DNA from 3 places in the Amphibacillus indicireducens genome. Region 2 is predicted to be linked to each of the others. Evidence: predicted binding sites of a transcription regulator. Region 2 holds the regulator's gene; each other region holds the start of a gene.
The links. The regulator CtsR, encoded in region 2, represses protease genes until heat stress. The targets are predictions, from matches to a motif close to ATGGTCAATAAAGGTCAAACA.
Positions count from the first base shown of each region.

Region 1: a site for CtsR is predicted at 1,915-1,935, ahead of clpP (ATP-dependent Clp endopeptidase proteolytic subunit ClpP). Genes of this name have one in related genera too.
Region 3: a site for CtsR is predicted at 1,626-1,646, ahead of ABD814_RS07530 (ATP-dependent Clp protease ATP-binding subunit). Genes of this name have one in related genera too.

Region 1 covers NZ_BAABDL010000117.1:25,889-29,162, forward strand. The annotation lists gene ABD814_RS10540 (helix-turn-helix domain-containing protein) at 1-455, opposite strand, end outside; gene ABD814_RS10545 (YlbF/YmcA family competence regulator) at 878-1,225, shown strand; gene clpP (ATP-dependent Clp endopeptidase proteolytic subunit ClpP) at 1,278-1,859, opposite strand; tRNA gene ABD814_RS10555 (tRNA-Arg) at 2,104-2,176, shown strand; gene ABD814_RS10560 (hypothetical protein) at 2,386-2,553, shown strand; gene ABD814_RS10565 (sugar-binding transcriptional regulator) at 2,970-3,274, shown strand, end outside.
Region 2 covers NZ_BAABDL010000050.1:499-3,772, forward strand. The annotation lists gene ABD814_RS04505 (DegV family protein) at 1-558, shown strand, start outside; gene ABD814_RS04510 (MgtC/SapB family protein) at 703-1,359, shown strand; gene ABD814_RS04515 (CtsR family transcriptional regulator) at 1,439-1,900, shown strand; gene mcsA (protein-arginine kinase activator protein McsA) at 1,929-2,477, shown strand; gene mcsB (protein-arginine kinase McsB) at 2,477-3,274, shown strand, end outside.
Region 3 covers NZ_BAABDL010000078.1:11,056-14,329, forward strand. The annotation lists gene ABD814_RS07520 (Ppx/GppA phosphatase family protein) at 1-95, opposite strand, end outside; gene ABD814_RS07525 (hypothetical protein) at 171-1,487, opposite strand; gene ABD814_RS07530 (ATP-dependent Clp protease ATP-binding subunit) at 1,667-3,274, shown strand, end outside.

The DNA of each region.
Region 1 (3,274 bases), on a different contig from region 2:
TCAATCATCTCTTCATAAGAAAGCATCTCTTCATCAATAATTGATTCTTCTTCAATGATCATTCCAGAAAGTTGGTTCACCCAAACGATTGCTGGTCGAGTAGAGTATAAGCCATCAATCGCTTCACGAAAATCAGTTGGATCAATTAATGGTTCAGATAGGGTAAATAATATAAAGCGATACAAACTAGGTTGTTGTTTGAAATTAGGTTCTTCTTGTTCGTTAATAAGCTGATACCATTTCTCTTCACGTGTTGTGACAGGTGGGTGTGCACCCTGATATGGTGTTAAGAACAGTCGTAATAGGGACTGGTCTTTCTTATCGAGTTCTTGTTTTTCAATGCCAATGATTTCATTGGCAGGTGTAATAAACCATTGATAATCGGCTGCTCGTTCAATTTGATTCGGTTGTTTGACAATTAGACTTGTGTAAATATTTTTTAATTTTTCAATCATAAAATGGCCTCGTTTATTATTGTTTTTTCGCTTGTAAATCGTGTATATACGCATATAAAACATGAATACTTAAGTTTGTGCTAGGCAAGTGATTTTCACTCTAGGTGACGCTTTCGGTGCTACAGGATGTATGTCAGTTAGACGTCGCCACCCGTCGTTACGATCACTTGTTGGAATCCCCTCATCTGTACATTAGCTAGAGATCATTTAGTAAGTGTTCGTAATTTTAAATGAAAGCAGATGTTATAGAATTGAATTAATTATAACAAAAATAATAGTTGGTGTCGTATGTTAGAGTGTTAAATGAAAATCTTCGAAGAATAATCGTTATCAGTTGGTTTCTTGTTTTAAGTTTGTTATAGTTGAACAGTGGAAAATGAACGAGGTAAGTAGAACTCAATTATTTAGGAGGATTTAAGATTATGTCAGCAATTCAAGAAAGTGCAACTGCACTAGAGCAAGCGCTAAGAGAAAGTGAAGAATTCCAAGGATTAAAATCAGCTTATGAAGCGGTTATGAATGATGAGATCGCTAAAAAAATGTTTGATAATTTCCGAAATGTTCAAATTGAGCTACAACAAAAGCAAATGCAAGGTCTAGAGATCACGGAAGAAGAAGTTGATCAAGCACGTAAAGTAGTTGAAACAGTTCAGCAGCACGAGCAAATCTCAGCATTAATGGCTGAAGAACAACGTGTAAATGACTTAATTAACGAAGTAAGTCGTACAATTACTAAGCCTTTAGAAGAACTTTATAGTGAACAAGCTTAAGAAAAACATAACACCCACTCAGAAAAATTGAGCGGGTGTTATGTTTTATTACTTATTTCTTTTCCATAATTTTATCAATTAAACCATATTTCAATGCAGCGTCTGCAGACATAAAGTTATCACGATCAGTATCACGATCGATAACTTCGATTGGCTGCCCAGTACGGTCAGATAAAATTTGGTTGATCTTATCACGCATTTCAATAATTCGTTTTGCGTGAATCTGAATATCAGTTGCTTGACCTTGTGTTCCACCTAATGGTTGGTGAATCATGACTTCACTATTTGGAAGCGCATAACGCTTTCCAGGTGCACCTGCAGCAAGTAAAAATGCGCCCATCGATGCAGCCATACCGACACAAATTGTTGACACGTCAGGCTTAATAAATTGCATTGTGTCAAAAATCGCCATTCCTGCTGTGATCGATCCACCAGGTGAGTTGATATAGATTGAAATATCTTTATCTGGGCTCTCTGCTTCTAAGAAAAGCAATTGTGCGACGATACTGTTTGCGACGTTATCATCAATTGCACTCCCTAACATAATAATTCGATCCTTTAACAGACGAGAATAAATATCATATGCACGTTCTCCACGGTTTGTTTGTTCAATAACTGTTGGAATTAAATTCATTCTTGTTCCTCCTTATATCCACTTGATAAAATAGTTCTACCTTTATATTAACTAATTGGTCAATAAAGGTCAAATTATTTAATCTTTCTTATACTAGCTTTATTTTTCCCTAACAGTTGGGAAATTAAACCTAGCTCTATTATAACAGAAGCAAGACAACTTTAGAAAAAAATACAATCAAAAAAATATCAATTGAAATAAGGAACAATATCCGCTATAATAATGCTTGTCACTTTTAATTCGTGCGCTCGTAGCTCAGGGGATAGAGCATCGGTTTCCGGGACCGAGTGTCGGGGGTTCGAATCCCTCCGAGCGTGTCTTTTTTACAAAAAAATTTCTTGCTTAAATAGTGGATGACCACTCATTTAAGCTTTTTTTATTTTTTCCTAGTCGCTCATGTCAAAATAACCTGATTCGTGTTCCTTCATTAAATAGTAAAAAGCTAGCCAAATCATACTCGCTAAAAATAACACATAGATTTCTCTGATCGAGCCAAACTATTTTCTGTAGGGGGTGAGATCAGATCATGAAAAACGATAAAGACATTAGAACGAGCAATAAAATTAAACGGCTAGAACGACGTAAAGCAGAAGAACTACAACGCTATGGTAAGCACCGTTTTGCCGAAGAGTTTTCAGAAGAACCGATTTCAACAGAGCATTTAGATGAGGATATTCCAGACAACGAAATCTAAATTAACTGACCCCTGACATATTTGTCAGGGGTTAATGAATTATTGATAGGTGAATAATCATTCACATTTTGCTTATGATTCGGTATAATGAACATGTCGCAATGAATCATATTGAGGTGTTTGATGTGAGATACTTTTATTGGCTTAATTATGTATTTTGCTTACTTATTCGACTTGAAAGTTGATTTAGATAAGCTTAAGAAAGAAACATCCAATAACTCTTATCTCAATAATGAACAGCAATCTAACAAGAAAGTTCATTTGTAAAGAAAAATTTACATCAAATATCTTGAGTAATTTTAGGCGGTCTGCTATACTTTGGTTGTTGAGATATTTTTTTGTTATGAGCGGGTCAAAAAAAACCGTCCCGGGTCAAAAAACATCCCGAAAGGTTAAACAGGGGAGGGAGTTACTATATGCATTCATTAATTGATTTACAAATGATAGTATGCCCCGACTTGTTAGAAACCATGCAAAAAAGATATCGCATCTTACATACAATCCACTTGCTTCAACCGATTGGCAGACGCAGTTTGGCTGATCAGATTAATATGAAAGAGCGGGTTGTCCGAACCGAGTTAGATTTTTTAACTCAACAAGGTTTGCTCAGTGTGAGCCCAAAAGGTGTTACGCTAACAAACCATGGCAACGAGATTATGACAGCTTTAAGACCTTATCTTGAAAGAATGCATCGTTTCGATGTATTAGAAGAGAAGGTAAA
Region 2 (3,274 bases):
ACGTATCAAAGTTCAATGAGTGCGGCAAAGATGGAAGACTTTCAAGTAGAAGTTATTGATTCTAAAATCGGTTCTTATGCACTTGGTAAGATGATTAAAAAGGGAATTCAAATGGAGCAAGAGGGTAAGTCTTATGATGAAATCGTTCGTGTCCTAAAAACGTATCCAGATCAAACTGAAATGTATTTATTACCGAGAAGTTTGGAACAGTTGAAGCGTAGTGGTCGTGTGAGCACAACTCAAGCAGTTTTTGCAAATTTATTAAAAATTAATTTAATCCTCCAATTTGATAATGGTAAAGTGATTGTTGAAGAGAAAATAAGAAGTCAGAAAAAAGCAGTGAAACATTTGTTTCAAAAGATTGAAGAAGTCTACCGAAGTGGTCGAGTAGATGAAATTGGAATAATGCATGCTGGAGCTAAAGAATTAGCTGAACAATGGAAAGATGAACTGAAACATTTATATGAAAATTTAAAAATTAGAGTAGAACCATTAGTGCCTGTGGCTGGAATCCATACAGGACATGGTACAATGGCAATATCTTGGTTGAAGATTTAAGCTGTAATAATAAATAGATTTCCGTACTGGAGTCTATTTATTTTTCTTTCAATTGTATAGTAAAAATCGGTGCTAAAATTTAATTATAAAGGAAATGTGAGCAACATGAATGAAATTTTTAACTCTGACTTTTTTATTATGAGCATGAGACTCTTGTTAGTAATAGTATTATCCGGTTTAATTGGATTTGAAAGAGAAATCAATAAGCATTCAGCTGGCTTTAGAACACACATCCTTGTAGGGGTAAGTTCATGTCTAATGATGCTTTTGTCATTGTACGGTTTTGAAGAATATAGCGATTCATTTCCAGAGTTCATTAGATTTGATCCTGCGAGAATCCCATCATACGTAATTAGTGGGATTGGTTTTTTAGGTGCAGGAACGATTATTGTCACTGGTGTCAATGTAAAAGGATTAACGACCGCTGCATCAATTTGGGCTGTTGCTGGTTTAGGCTTAGTCGTTGGAGTAGGCATGATTGAAATTGCAATATTAACAACAGTAATTATTATTTTTAGTTTGTTTTTTCTTAACAATGTTGAAAAATTGATTAATAAAAAAGACAATCGAAATTATTTACTAATAACGGTTACAAATATTAAAGTCATCGATCGTATTTTTTCGCAATTTAATGATCATAATGTTGAAGTAAGCAATATAAATTTTGAAAAAACTAATCAAGAAGATACTGTGATTACGCTGGATTTATTGCCTGGTAAAACAACAGTTATTGATCAGCTCTACCATGATTTATTAGCTATTGAACACGTTAAACAAGTTCGAGATACAAAAACAGTATAATATTTGCATCTGAACTAGAAGCAGTATAAAATATAACTATGGTCAAATATAGTCAAAGTCAAGCAGGAGGAGAAATAAGATGCGTAATATTTCAGATGTAATAGAGGCGCATTTGAAACAAATTATTGAACGAAATAAACATAAAACTGTTGAAATCAAACGAAGTGAGATTGCTGATCAATTTGCATGTGTTCCTTCTCAAATTAATTATGTCATCAACACTAGGTTCACACCGGAAAAGGGTTATCATGTTGAGAGTAAGCGTGGTGGTGGTGGCTATATTCGGATTCAACGTATGGCGGTGAATAGTAAGAATAACTTAATTGATGAATTGATTGATTTGGTTAGACCAAGTGTAGATCAACGTGTGGCTGTTGCTGTAATTGAAAGATTGTATGAACAAGAGTATATTTCAATTAGAGAAGCCAAGCTAATGATAAATGCAATCGATCGAGAAGTTTTGGCATTTAAGTTGCCAGTTCGTGATGAGTTACGTTCCCGAGTTTTAGTTGCGATGTTGAGAGCATTAAAACATAACTAAATTTTACACTCGTAAGGAGGGTTATCATTTGAAATGTGAAGTTTGTCAACAACGAGAAGTATCCGTTCATTTAACTAATTATCTTAATGGTCAAAAAACAGAAATTCATCTCTGCCAACAGTGTGCTATAGAAAAAGGGTATCTAGATGCAGATGAAGAGTCATATACGATTCACGATTTACTTAGTGGATTCTTCAATGTTCAAGCGAATCCAACTACAAAAGCAGAACCAGATCACCGTGCGGAACATCAATTGACATGTCCGCAATGCCAAATGACTTATCAACAGTTTAATAAAATTGGTAAATTCGGTTGTTCAAAGTGTTATCAAACATTTTCATCATTTTTAAATCCTATTTTTAGAAGGGTTCATAGTGGAAATACGGGTCATACTGGGAGAATACCTAAGCGACAACATGTTCACTTGCAGCATCAGCGATTAATTCAAAATTATCGTGATCAACTACAAGAGCTTGTTAAAGAGGAGAAATTTGAAGAGGCCGCAGAACTACGTGATAAAATTAAAGATTTAGAACAAGAAGGGAAATCTTCTGCCAAAAAAGGAGATGAGCTTTAATGTCATTACAGTCTTTTATTGATCAGGCGATAAGTCCTTGGATGCAAGAGCAAGGTCCAGACCATGACATCGTATTAAGCACACGAATTCGCTTAGCAAGAAATTTTACAGATGTGCCTTTCCCATTAAAGGCAGATGATACTAAGCTTCAGATCGTTTCCAATTGGTTAAAAGAACATTTTAATCATCAGTCTTTTTTAGAATATAAAAACTTAGAATATTTTGATATGGCAAGTTTACAGCAACTAGAAAAGCAAATTTTAGTGGAAAAACATCTAATTAGCCCATTATTAGCCGAGAGGGATAAAGTAAGTGGTGTCTTACTCTCAAAAAATGAGCAAGTATCAATTATGGTTAATGAAGAGGATCATATTCGATTACAACTTTATCTCCCGGGTTTACAACTTGAACGTGGTCTGACAGAGGCATTTAAAATTGATGATTGGTTAGAAGCAAAAATTGATTATGCATTTGATCAAGAGCGGGGATATTTAACAAGTTGTCCAACAAATGTAGGTACGGGACTTCGAGCTTCGGTTATGATGCATTTACCTGCACTGACATTAACGGGTAAAGTGAGAAAGATGCTTCCAGCAATTCATCAACTCGGTTTAGTTGTAAGAGGGATTTATGGTGAGGGTAGTAAAGCCCACGGAAATGTTTATCAAATTTCTAATCAAGTCACTTTAGGTCGATCAGAGCAAGATATCATTCACGACCTCCATAGTGTTGTTAAACAATTGATTAATTATGAGCGTAAAGCAAGACAATCACTCATTGAACAGTCAGGTATTCGG
Region 3 (3,274 bases), on a different contig from region 2:
AAGCGTCCGGATTTTTCTTTTGCATAAATGACGAGTCGCATAGAGTTTGAGCCAATATCGATTAGTGCTGAATAGTCTTGGTTAGATTTAATCATTTTGCGTCACCTGCTTTTGTCTATTAAAGTAGCTATACCACTCTTTAGTTAGTTTTAATCTTAAAAAGAATGAATTTAGTTTGAGTATTTCATTTGGTGGATGCGTTGTTCTTGGTATGCATCGGCTTCTTCGTCTTGGCCAGTTTTTTTCAATAAATCGATTAATTTTTTAAACAGTGTTTCATTAGTTGGGTGTAATTCAATTTCCCACTTCAGACAGTCGATTGCACCAGCGAGGTAATTAAATTTCTGATAAATATCAGCAAGCTTTTCTTGTTGATCTGGGTTTTCTTCGAGTTGTTTAATCATTTGTAATTGTTTAGTAAATGAGAATCGATCATTAAATTTGGCTAACCAATTAAGAATATGATCGATTGAATGGTCTATGAATGCTGATTCAATGATCATTCGAGTGGCTTTTTCTTTTTCTTCGAGTGCGAATGGATCGATCCGTTTGATAAAATTCAATTGGTATTGATTAAAAATGAATAAGTGAGTTGCTTGATCAACCTGAGCCAAATGTTTGATAAATGGCTGAGCCTGAACGTGGTGAGGAAATTTTTCAGCTAAAACCGTTTTGAGATAATTTTTTGAGTCTGCATTTTTAAGTAAAGTATCTGAAAAAGCTTTGCTGTCAATTAAATTTGGTTGTTGACGCAAAAGTTGAAGCATTGTTTTGGTACGAATTTCAGCCGGGAATGGCATTAATGTTGGTAAAAAAAGTTGCCAATAGTGTTCGGAAAAGCCATTTAACAGTTGAGTTGTTGCTAAGATGCCTCGTTCGAGTTCGCGATTATTTGATAAAAAAATGGATTCCAGTGTGTCAATGTCTAAGGGGGTGTAAGCAAAGACCTCTTTTTGTTCGAGTTGATAACCTTGGAATGTTAGTGTTGCTAATATGTCATGTGCAAATTGATTGTCAGGTTGATAGTTCTTTAATGTTGAGATGGCTTGAAAGGCGAGTTGAAGCTGACCGTCTCGTCGGTGTTGACGGAAACATTCAATAAATAGCTTGCTGATTTTTTCTTGGCTGATGGCATGGTCAAAGTAAGCGAGTATGATGATTTGTTCGAGTTGTTTCATATTTTGTGACATGGTTTGAATCATTTTTTTCAGTGGTAGACAGGAAAATATTCGATCATGAATGAGTGAATCGATCGCATGGTGAGGTGAGGTGACAATTAGACCGTGTTTAATCGCTGTTGCAATGAACGAGTTTGGATTCAAATCAACTATTTTAAGTGTGTTGATGTAACGTTCTTTGTGAAAAATTAAATAATAGGCTTGTCCAGAACGACCATAGGCCTCGATTAATTGACAATTTTGAAACTGGATTAATCGTTTGACTGTTAAAGTGGCTTGTTTCTGTTGGATTTGGATTTTACATTTCATCTAAATCGCCTCCTATTGTTATGTCTATCATACCACAGGATCAAAGGAGTCGTCCTTAAAAAATTATTAAGATTTTTTAAAAAAAATAGAGCAAAATACTTGAAAGTCAAAGAAGGTCAAAGTATAATAAAATTATCAAAGGTCAAAAATGGTCAAAACAACAAAGGAGGAAAATACAGATGAAATGTCAAAAGTGTCAAACAGAGCCTGCAACAGTTAACTTAACCCTTCGTATGAATCAACACATGGAACATTTCCATGTCTGTCAATCTTGCTTCAATGAAATAAAACAAGACTCAATCAACCCTTCGAACTTCTTTGGCAATAACGGTGATTTCAGCTTCAATGAATTTTCATCTGGCGCAAAACCGAGACAAGGTCAACGGGTTCAAACAAAGTCGGGTAGAGGTGGCGGTGGTCTATTAGATCAGTTAGGCCGAAATGTAACAGATGCCGCCAAAAATGGTTTGATTGATCCGGTTATTGGTCGTAATCTTGAGGTTAAACAAGTGATTGAAACGCTGAACCGACGCAATAAAAACAACCCTGTTTTAATTGGTGAGCCAGGTGTCGGGAAAACAGCAATTGCAGAAGGCTTGGCATTAAAAATTGTTGAAGGACAAGTTCCGAACAAGTTAAAAAATAAACAATTGTACTTGTTAGATGTTGCTTCTTTGGTTGCGAATACTGGGATTCGTGGTCAGTTTGAGGAGCGAATGAATCAATTAATTCAAGAATTAAAAGACCGAAAAGATGTGATTTTATTTGTTGATGAAATTCACCTCTTAGTTGGTGCTGGGACTGCCGAAGGTTCACAAATGGATGCGGGGAATATTTTGAAACCTGCTCTTGCCCGTGGTGAATTACAATTAATTGGTGCAACAACATTGAAGGAATATCGTCAAATTGAAAAAGATGCTGCACTTGAGCGTCGCTTGCAACCGATCATTGTTAATGAGCCGACAACGGATGAAGCGGTTCAAATCTTACAAGGGATTAAGGATCGCTACGAAAAATTTCACAATGTTAGCTATAGTGATGAAGTGATTGAGCAAGCAGTTCGATTATCAAAGCGCTATATTCAAGATCGTTTCTTACCAGATAAAGCGATTGATTTGATCGACCAAGCTGGTGCGAGGTTAAATCTTTTACATGCTGAATCAGATAAATCAGTCATTGAAACACGCCTAGATGAAATTGCTGTTAAAAAAGCTGAGGCTGCTGAGGTTGAAGACTATGAGACAGCTGCTCATTTACGTCATGAGGAGCTAAAGCTTGAAAATCAGCTGAAAGAGGTTGAGGATACGCCTTCGTCAGAAGTAACGATTCAAGATATTCAGCAAATCATTGAAGAAAAAACGGGTATTCCTGTTCAGAAAATGCAAGCTGATGAGCAATCTAAAATGCGTGATTTAGCTGAACAATTAGCGACTAAGGTGATTGGGCAAGATCATGCTGTCGATAAAGTTGCTAAAGCAATTCGTCGAAGCCGAGCTGGTTTAAAAGTAGCTGCTCGTCCAATCGGGTCATTTTTATTTGTCGGACCAACAGGTGTTGGAAAAACTGAATTAGCAAAAGTTTTAGCAGAGGAGTTATTTGGCACAAGGGACTCACTAATTCGTCTAGATATGAGTGAGTATATGGAAAGACATTCTGTATCGAAAATTATTGGCTCGCCACCAGGCTATGTAGGCCATGAAGAAGCGGGGCAATTAACTGAAAAAGTACGCCGCAACCCGTATAGTTTAGTTTTACTAGATGAAATTGAGAAGGCGCATCCTGATGTC